DNA from 3 places in the Mesorhizobium sp. M7A.F.Ca.AU.001.01.1.1 genome. Region 3 is predicted to be linked to each of the others. Evidence: predicted binding sites of a transcription regulator. Region 3 holds the regulator's gene; each other region holds the start of a gene.
What was found. The regulator PhoB, encoded in region 3, activates phosphate uptake and scavenging genes when phosphate is short. The targets are predictions, from matches to a motif close to TGTCATNNANCTGTCAT.

Region 1: a site for PhoB is predicted at 1,289-1,305, ahead of EN884_RS09260 (ceramide glucosyltransferase). Genes of this name have one in related genera too.
Region 2: a site for PhoB is predicted at 1,397-1,413, ahead of EN884_RS11310 (esterase-like activity of phytase family protein). Genes of this name have one in related genera too.

The regions. Positions count from the first base shown of each region.
Region 1 is NZ_RZPF01000105.1:5,301-8,578, reverse strand. It holds gene EN884_RS09270 (Hsp33 family molecular chaperone) at 1-740, shown strand, start outside; gene apaG (Co2+/Mg2+ efflux protein ApaG) at 788-1,180, opposite strand; gene EN884_RS09260 (ceramide glucosyltransferase) at 1,414-2,565, shown strand; gene EN884_RS09255 (O-succinylhomoserine sulfhydrylase) at 2,573-3,278, opposite strand, start outside.
Region 2 is NZ_RZPF01000140.1:4,296-7,573, forward strand. It holds gene EN884_RS11310 (esterase-like activity of phytase family protein) at 1-1,281, opposite strand, end outside; gene EN884_RS11315 (FAD-dependent oxidoreductase) at 1,527-3,278, shown strand, end outside.
Region 3 is NZ_RZPF01000256.1:478-3,755, forward strand. It holds gene pstB (phosphate ABC transporter ATP-binding protein PstB) at 1-632, shown strand, start outside; gene phoU (phosphate signaling complex protein PhoU) at 659-1,366, shown strand; gene phoB (phosphate regulon transcriptional regulator PhoB) at 1,383-2,072, shown strand; gene EN884_RS17170 (ROK family protein) at 2,089-3,278, opposite strand, start outside.

The DNA of each region.
Region 1 (3,278 bases), on a different contig from region 3:
ACGGACCCGTCGACATGCTGGTTGCGGATTTTTCCACGCCCTCGGCGCTGCGCGCCTATGCGCGTTTCGATGCCGACCGGCTGGAAGCGCTGGTCGCGGCGGGCGAAACCTCCCAACAGACGCTGCTCGGCAGTGGCGTGCTGGCGCTGACCATCGACCAGGGCGCCCATACGCAGCGCTATCAGGGTATCGTCCAGCTCGATGGCGAGACCCTGGAAGACGCGGCACGCACCTATTTCCGTCAGTCGGAGCAGATCCCGACGGATATCAGGCTGTCGGTGGCCAAGCTTTTGACGCCCGGTCCCGGCGGCGCCCGCGAGCAATGGCGCGCCGGCGGTATCCTGGCGCAGTTCCTGCCGCAGTCGCCCGAGCGCATGCGCGTCCCGGACCTGCCGGGCGGCGATGGCGATCCGCGTGAGGAGATCCACGATCCGGTCGACAATTCCTGGCAGGAGTTGCTGGCTCTGCTCGGCACCATCGAGCCGACCGAACTGATCGACCCGACGATCGGCGCCGAGCGGCTGCTCTACAGGCTGTTCCACGAGCATGGCGTGCGCGTCTTCGGCGGCGTTCCGGTCGCCGACCAGTGCTCGTGCTCCAGGGACAAGATCCGCGGCATCCTCGAGGGTTTTTCCGCCCAGGAGATCAAGGACAGCACCGAAGACGGCGGCATCCACGTCGCCTGCGAATTCTGTTCGAAGCAATATGATTTCGACCCGGCGGAATTTGCGGCCCAGTAGAGTAGAAACCACGCCTCACCGGTCGCTCCGCGGCCGGTGAGGCGAAATCAATTCACCGTCCGCCGCGTCCCCGGCAAGTCCAGCGAAAACGCCGGAATGGCGATGTCGAACGTCTCGCCCCGCTTGTTGCGCATCGTGTAATGCCCGACCATGATGCCGGACGGTGTCGAGAGCGGGCAACCGGACGTGTACTGGTAGCTGTCGCCGGGATTGAGTTCGGGCTGGTCGCCGACCACGCCGGGGCCGCGCACTTCCTCGACCCGGCCGGTGCCGTCGGTGATGTGCCAATAGCGCGACAGAAGCTGCACGAAATCGTCCGACTGATTGTCGATCGTTATCTGATAGCCCCAGACATAGCGGTTCTCCGAGGGATCCGAACGGTCCTCCAGATAGAACGGCCTGACCTGCACTTCGATGTTGCGCGTGACGGCGCTATACATAAGCGGCTCCAAAAAACGGTTCCAGCGGAACTTTCGGCGCTCCGTGCGGTTAGGTCAACCGATCGAAGCCTCCTCTGGCCGGCCTCGCGGGCAGGTGCCGACAAAGAATGTCATTTAAGTGACATATGACAATGATGGTGTGCGCGGACTGGTGACGCGCGACTCGGGCGCTCTGCTGAACTGTTGAAACCGGTCATCTTGCGGACCGGTTTTCCTGGAGTGACCGGATCTCGATGCAACTCACTCTCATAGCCGCCACGCTTTCAACCGTCCTCATCCTCTCGAATCTCGCCAGCATCGTGCTCGCCGTGTCGCGTCTGAGACGGCGTCGCACCATTGCGCCGCCGGCCGGCAAGCCGCGGCCGGTGTCGATCGTCGTGCCGTCGCGCGGCGTCGAGCCGTTCACGCAGGAGACGCTGGAGCGCGCCTTCTCGCTCGACTGGCCGCGCTATGAGCTGATTTTCTGCGTCGCCCATGCCGACGATCCGGTGATCAAATTGATAAACAGGACGATCGTCCGGTTTCCGAAAGTGCCGGCCTGGCTGCTTGTCGGCGATGACCGCATCAGCGCCAATCCGAAACTCAACAATTGCGTCAAGGGCTGGGAAGCGGCGCGGCACGACTGGGTCGTCCTGGCCGATTCCAACGTGCTGATGCCGAGGGACTACATCCAGCACCTGATGGCTGCCTGGCGGCCCGGCACCGGCCTTGTCTGCTCGACGCCGATCGGCTCGCGGCCGGCCGGCTTCTGGGCCGAGGTCGAATGCGCTTTCCTCAACACGCTGCAGGCGCGCTGGCAATATGCCGGTGAGGCGCTCGGCCTCGGCTTTGCCCAGGGCAAGAGCATGCTCTGGAACAAGCCGATGCTCGATGCCAATGGCGGCATCCGCGTGCTGGCCGCCGAGATCGCCGAGGATGCCGCTGCGACCAAGCTGGTGAACAGTCTCGGCCTGCGCGTCAATCTCGTCGCCGCCCCCTTCGAGCAGCCGCTTGGCCGGCGCTCGTTTGACGAGATCTGGTCGCGTCAGGCCCGTTGGGCGCGCCTGCGCCGCGTCACTTTCCCGCTGTTCTTCGCACCCGAAATCCTGACGGGCGCCGTGGTGCCGCTGGTGCTTGCGCTGATTGCAGCGGCAAGCGCCGGCTTCAGCCTCTGGGCAACCGCCCTTGCCGTGCTGGCGGCCTTCTATCTTCCGGAGTGCGCCCTGGCCTGGTCCAAGGGCTGGTACCTGTCGCCACGCATGGTCGCCGCGATCATGGCGCGCGACCTGATCCTGCCGGCGATGTGGGGGCGCGGTTGGCTCGGCGGCGCCGTCGACTGGCGCGGCAATGCGATGACCATCGGCACCAAGACGGCCGAGCTGGAAGAGACGCCGTCCGGCGCCTGAAGGCCTCCTACCTGGCCTTCAGCGCCTGCGCGATGTCCTCGAGCAGATCGTCGGCATCCTCCAGGCCAACCGACAGCCTGAGCGTGCCCGGCCCGATGCCGAGCTCGGCGCGCGCCTCGTCGCTGAGATTTTTGTGCGTCGTCGTCGCCGGGTGGGTGATCAGGCTCTTGGCGTCACCGAGATTGTTGGAGATCAGGACGATGTCGAGCGCGTTCTGCAAGGCGAAGGCCGCCTGCTTGCCGCCCTTGACGTCCAGGCAGATCAGCGTCGAGCCGCCCGACATCTGCTTCTTGACGATGTCGGCCTGCGGATGGTCGGCGCGGCCGGGATAGATGACGCGCGCGATTTCCGGCCGTTCGGCCAGAAAATCCGCGATCCGGCCGGCACTTTCCGTCTGCTGGCGTACGCGCAGCGGCAGCGTTTCCAGGCCCTTCAGCAGCGTCCAGGCGTTGAAAGGCGAAAGGCTTGGGCCGGTATGGCGGAAATAGTCGTGCAGGTTCTCGTCGATCCACTTCTTGTCCGACAGGATGACGCCGCCGAGACAGCGCCCCTGGCCGTCTATGTGCTTGGTCGCCGAATAGACGACGATATGGGCGCCGAGCTGCAAGGGCTTCTGCTGCAGGGGCGTGGCGAAGACATTGTCGACGATCAGCCTGGCGCCGATCGAATTGGCAAGCGAAGCGACAGCGGCGATATCGACCACTTCCAGCGTC
Region 2 (3,278 bases), on a different contig from region 3:
CTTCTCCGACAGGTTGTTCTTGTCGTTCGGCGCGCCATTGTGCAGGCCGAAGCGGCCGAGTTCGCCCTTGTCGTTGATGTCGATGAACGGCGTCAGCTTGGCCGGCATCACCGACGGGTCGAGCACGCCCTTGGGCGCCAGCGGCTTGTCGGCGGCATCGAAGGCGCCGCCGGCGATGTCGGTCGCGGCCGAGACGTCGACGACGAAGATCTGGCGCACCAGCGAGGTGTCGCCCTTCAGCCCCTGGCCGTTGCCGCTGTCGCGCGCCAGCATCAGGAAGGTCTTGTCGGAGAGCGCCACGATCTCGCTCTGCGCGGCGATCTTGGTCTTGCCCTTGGCATCCTTGAACACCGGCAACGGCACGACATACTCATGCGCCAGTTTGAGGTGGGCGAGGTCGGACGCGTCATAGACCAGCGCACGCGTGTTCTGGCGCGTCGCGGGCGAATCGCCGCCATCCTGCCGGGGCGCCGATTGCAGCACCGCGATCAGGAACTTGCCGTCCGGCGTCATCGCCATTCCCTCCAGGCCCTGGTTGTTCTGGCGGCCGGTCTCGGGGTCCTTCGGATCGGGCTCGGCGGCACCGGGTCCCGGATTGTCCGAGGCGAAGTTCGGCGTGCCGTGGCGCATCGGCACGAAGGCGGCCGGTGGCTGGGTTGCCGACAGCAGATGCCCGTCGGCGGAAAACCGATAGATGTTCGGGCCGTATTCGTCGGAGATGAACATCGAACCATCGGGCAGCCGCACGATCGCCTCGTTGTCGAGCGCCAGCTTGCCATTGTCGGCTTGCGGCAGGATCGGCATGTCGCCGCTTGCCGCGCGCACGCCGTTGAGTGGGTCGAGGCCTGTGGCATCAGCCCCCTTGTCGTCGGTGAGAAGCATGGTGTCGGCGAGCGTTGCCTTGACGCCCGTCTGCTCCTGGCCGGCAGCAGGTGCCGCGCCCGGTGCGACCGGAGCAAATTCGATGGCGATCGTGTTGAGGCGCGGCCGGTAGTTGGTGGTGCCGACGACATTGTAGCCACGGTCCGGCAACAGCCAGAGCGAACCCCTGTAGCCGGCGGTGTCATGCGTCCAGCCTGATGCGTCGATCGCCATGCCGGAACCCGAGCCGAAGGTCTCGCCGAACTTGTCGCGCTGAGCGGCCGGGATGCGGCCGACGCCGACCAGCCCCTTGTTGACGAGGCCGCCGACGGTCGCGGTGCTGTCGGCGAGCGCCGGCGCCAAGGCGGTGAACAAGGCCAGCGCGACGCCAAGCGACGCGGGTCGATACAGGTGCTTCATGGATAATCCTCTTTGTGACGGATGTGCCGGAGCGGCCGGGGGACGAAAAACTGAAAGAGGTACGACATCGATGATGTTGCGCAAGCCTCCCCGAAACGCGGTCTACGGCGCGAACATGATGCTTGCGTGACAGCGCGCAGTGCATGCCGGCGGTCGACGAAAAACGATGCGCGCGCGCCGGCACTGGACACTTATGTCCAGTGGATATATACTCCAGTCTTCGGACCAACCGTGGAGGGGAAGCCTTGAAGTCGCACTACCGCGCAGTCGTCATCGGAGGTGGCGTGGTCGGAGCCTCGGTGCTCTATCACCTGACGCGGTTCGGCTGGAGCGATGTGGCGCTGATCGAGCGCGCAGAACTGACGGCCGGTTCGACCTGGCACGCGGCGGCAGGCTTCCATGCGCTCAACGCCGATCCCAACGTGGCGGCGCTGCAGGACTACACCATCAATCTCTACCGGGAGATCGAGGCCGAATCCGGCTGGGATATCGGCCTGCACATGACGGGCGGCGTCAACATCGCCAGCGATCCCGCGCGCTGGGAGTGGCTGAAATCAGCCTGGGCCGTGTTCCAGTCGGTCGGCATCGAGACCGCGCGCCTGGTCACGCCCGACGAGATCAAGGCGATCTGCCCGATCGTCGACGTCAACGGTGTTCTTGGCGGCCTGCATGATTCCAACGAAGGCCATCTCGACCCGTACGGTACCACGCATGCCTATGCGGGTGCTGCGAAGAAGCGCGGCGCCGACATCATCTTGCGCAACCGGGTCGTCGAGCTGAAAGCACGTGCCGACGGGCGCTGGGACGTCATCACCGAGCAGGGCACCATCATCGCCGAGCATGTCGTCAATGCCGGCGGGCTGTGGGCGAAGCAGCTCGGCCGCATGGCCGGCGTCGACCTGCCGGTGACGCCGATGGAGCACCACTATTTCATCACCGATGACATTCCGGAGATCGCAGCACTTGACAGGGAAATCGGCATCGCCGTCGATCTCGACGGCTTTTCATACCTGCGGCAGGAGCGCAAGGGTGTGCTGCTTGGCGTCTATGAGCAGAACCCAAAGCACTGGAACATGGACGGAGCGCCGTGGGATTACGGCATAGAGCTGATCCCGGAAGACATCGACCGCATCAGCCCGGAACTCGCCAAGGCGCATGAGCGCTTCCCTTGCCTGGCGACGGCCGGTATCCGCAAATGGGTCAACGGCGCCTTCACCTTCACGCCGGACGGCAATCCGATTGTCGGGCCGGTGCGCGGCCTGAAGAACTACTGGGTCGCCTGCGGCGTCATGGCCGGTTTCAGCCAGGGCGGCGGCGTCGGCAAGTCGCTGGCCGAATGGATGATTTTCGGCGAACCGCAGGCCGACATCTTCGGCATGGATATCGCTCGCTACGGTGCCTTCGCCGCCAACCGCGAATATCTCAGGCAGACGACGCGCCAGTTCTATTCGCGCCGGTTCGTCATGACCTTTCCCAATGAACGGCTGCCCGCCGGCCGGCCGCTGAAACGCCCCGGCGCCTATGACGGCATGAGCGCGGCGGGATGCGAATGGACGGCTTCCTGGGGGCTGGAAATCCCGGCCTATTTCGCGCCGATGGGATTTGCCGAGAGCACGACGCTGCGGCGCTCCAACGCCTTCGACATCGTCGGCGAGGAGGCGCTGCAGGTGCGGCGCGCCGCCGGCCTCGTCGATATCTCGGCCTATGCGCGCTATGCGGTGTCGGGGCTGGGTGCGGAGGCGTGGCTCGACCGGCTGCTCGCCTGCCGATTGCCGAAGGCGGGGCGGGCCGGCCTGGCGCCGATGCTCGGCCATGACGGACGGCTGAAGGGCGACCTCACCGTCTTCAACTGGGGCGGCGGCTCTTATTGGCTGATGGGCTCCTACTATCTCCGGGAATTCCATATGCGCTGGTTCGAGAGCCATGCGGCGGAGGGCGTCACCATCGCCGACCTCTCCGACACGATGAGCGGCTTCCTGCTCACGGGGCCGAATGCG
Region 3 (3,278 bases):
AGTCCACCTTCCTGCGCTGCCTCAACCGCATGAACGACACCATCGATTCAGCACGGGTAACCGGCAAGATCACGCTCGACGAAGAGGACATCTACGACAAGAACATCGATGTCGTCGAACTCAGGGCGCGCGTCGGCATGGTGTTCCAGAAACCCAATCCGTTCCCAAAGTCGATCTACGAGAACGTCGCCTATGGTCCGCGCATCCACGGATTGGCCAAGCGCAAGGCCGACATGGATCAGATCGTCGAGTCCAGCCTGAAGAAGGCGGCGATCTGGAACGAGGTCAAGGACCGTTTGCAGGAACCTGGCACGGGTCTTTCCGGTGGCCAGCAGCAGCGCCTGTGCATTGCACGCGCCATCGCCGTGTCGCCCGAGGTGATCCTGATGGACGAACCGTGTTCGGCGCTCGACCCGATCGCCACCGCTCGCGTCGAGGAACTGATCGACGAACTGCGTCAGAACTATACGATCGTCATCGTCACCCATTCGATGCAGCAGGCAGCGCGCGTGTCGCAGCGCACCGCGATGTTCCATCTTGGCTATCTGGTCGAGGAGGGCGCCACCGACAAGATGTTCACCACCCCCGACGACAAACGCACCCAGGACTACATCACCGGCCGGTTCGGCTGATCTCTGGCATATGAGGGACGAAGATCATGGGTGAACATACCGTTGCATCTTTCGATGAGGATCTGGAGCAGATCAGCCAGCTGATCCGCGACATGGGCGATCTCGCCCGCTCGATGGTCGGTGGCTCGACCAGGGCTTTGCTCAATTCGGACAATGCGCTGGCGCAGCGGGTGGTTTCCGACGACGCCATCATGGATGCACGCCAGCGCGAGCTGGACGATCGTGCCATCACGCTGATCGCCAAGCGCCAGCCAATGGCCAACGATCTGCGTGCGGTGGTCGGTTCGATCCGCATGGCCGGCGACCTCGAGCGCATCGGCGACCTTGCCAAGAACATCGCCAAGCGCGTCGGCACTGTCGGGCTGAGCGTCACGCCGCACGACCTTTCGCATTCGATCGACGCAATGGCGCAGCTGGTGCTGATCCAGGTGCAGGGGGTCGTCGACGAGTATGCCGCCGCTGACGCGGCAGCGCTTGCCACGCTCAGAAACAATGATGAACGCATCGACGTCAAATACACATCGGTGTTCCGCGAACTTCTGACCTACATGATGGAAGATCCGCGCAACATCACGGCGTGCACGCACCTGTTGTTTTGCGCCAAGAACCTCGAGCGGATCGGCGACCACGTGACCAACATCGCCGAAAATGCCTATTATGTTTTGACCGGCACGCAGTTGCCAGCCAACCGTCCGAAGCAGGACGAGACGGCAATGTCCGCGCCAGCGGCATGACAGGGGTGACCAGCCGATGATCGCGCCACGCATCATGGTGGTGGAGGATGAGGAGCCGCTAGGCGTGCTGCTCCGCTACAATCTCGAATCCGAAGGTTACCAGGTCGAGGTGGTGACGCGCGGCGACGAGGCCGAAATCCGGCTGCAGGAGAACGTTCCAGACCTTCTGGTGCTCGACTGGATGGTGCCTGCGGTTTCCGGTATCGAACTCTGCCGCCGGCTAAGGATGCGTCCCGAGACCGAGCGGCTGCCGATCATCATGCTGACCGCGCGAGGCGAGGAAAGCGACCGCGTGCGCGGCCTCTCGACCGGTGCCGACGACTATCTGGTCAAGCCTTTCTCGACGCCGGAGTTCATGGCCAGGGTCAAGGCGCTGCTGCGCCGGGCCAAGCCGGAAGTGCTGTCCAGCGTGCTCAAGGTCGGCGATATCGTGCTCGATCGCGAATCGCACCGTGTCTATCGCAAGAAGAGCGAAATCCGGCTCGGGCCGACGGAATTCCGCCTGCTTGAATTCATGATGCGCCATCCAGGCCGCGTGTTCTCGCGCAGCCAACTGCTCGACAATGTCTGGGGCGAGACGATCTACATCGACGAACGCACGGTCGATGTGCATGTCGGCCGGCTGCGCAAGGCGGTCAACAACGGCCGTATGCCCGATGTCATCCGCACCATCCGTGGGGCGGGTTACGCCATTCGCGAGGACTGAACTCCCTCGTTTGAACTCACGCCACGTTCTTGCCGCCGAGACCGGATCTCGCCTGCACGCCCGGCGCAAAAATCTCCTGATCGACGAAGATTAGCGCCCGCATGGCGCAGCCTTCGCGGATCAGCGGCAGTTCGTTCGGCTCGGTGTCGAAGGAAATCGACTTGGAATGCTGGCCGCCGGCGGTCTGGGCAATCGCTTGCCGCAATGCCGGCTCGATCAGGTCGAAGGCGGCGGCGCTGACGCCGACCATGGCGACCGGCGCCGGATCGATCAGCGCGAACAGGCTGCCGAGGCCGTAGCCGAGCGCTTCGCCGGCCTTGCGATAGGCTTCCCGTTCGGGTCCGTCCCTTTCGCGGGCGGCGGCAGCCAGGGCGCGCATGTCGGCATCGCTGACATCGGCGACGGGTTCTGCATCCTCGCCCATCTGCCGCGCGTTGCGCCAGATGGCATAATTGCCGGCATAGGCTTCGACGCAGCCGCGCCGTCCGCAGCGACACAGCGCCCCGTTCGGCCGATGAATCATGTGGCCGAATTCGCCGCCCGAGGAATGGGTGCCGGTGAACAATTCGCCCTTCAGCACCAGCCCCATGCCGATGCCGTGCGACAAAAGGATAGCGATGAAATCGTCGCGGTAACGATCGGGGTCGCGCCAGCGCAGCGCCACCGCCATCATGTTGCAATCGTTCTCCATAATGGCTGGGATGCCGAACTCGTCTTCGAATATGTCGGCGAAGGCGATGTCGGTGTGCGGCGTGATCGGCGACCACAGCATGGCGCGGGCACGGGTGTCGGTGATGCCCTGGACGGCCAGCGCGATACGGGCGATGCTGCGCACGTCCAGGTCGGGATCTTCCAGGCGGCGCCGCACGATTGCCGTGCACTCACCGATCAGCGAGTCGCGCGACATCGTCAGCGTGTCGAGCCGGCGCTGTTCCTCGGATATTACCTGGCCGGCATAGTCGATGACGGCGACCGAGAGGAAGTTCAGCGACAGCACCACGGTCATTACCGCGGCCGCTTCCGGATTGAGGCTGAGGCCGACCTGCGGACGGCCGCGTTTGAGCGAGCCGGCCTCGCTCGGCTTGCTTTCGGTCAGGATACCTTCGACGATCAGGTCGGATGAGATCGCCGAGATCGTCGAATGGCTGAGGCTTGTGGTTGCGGCGATCTCGGTGCGCGACGGCTGTCCGGCGCGGCGCACCGCCG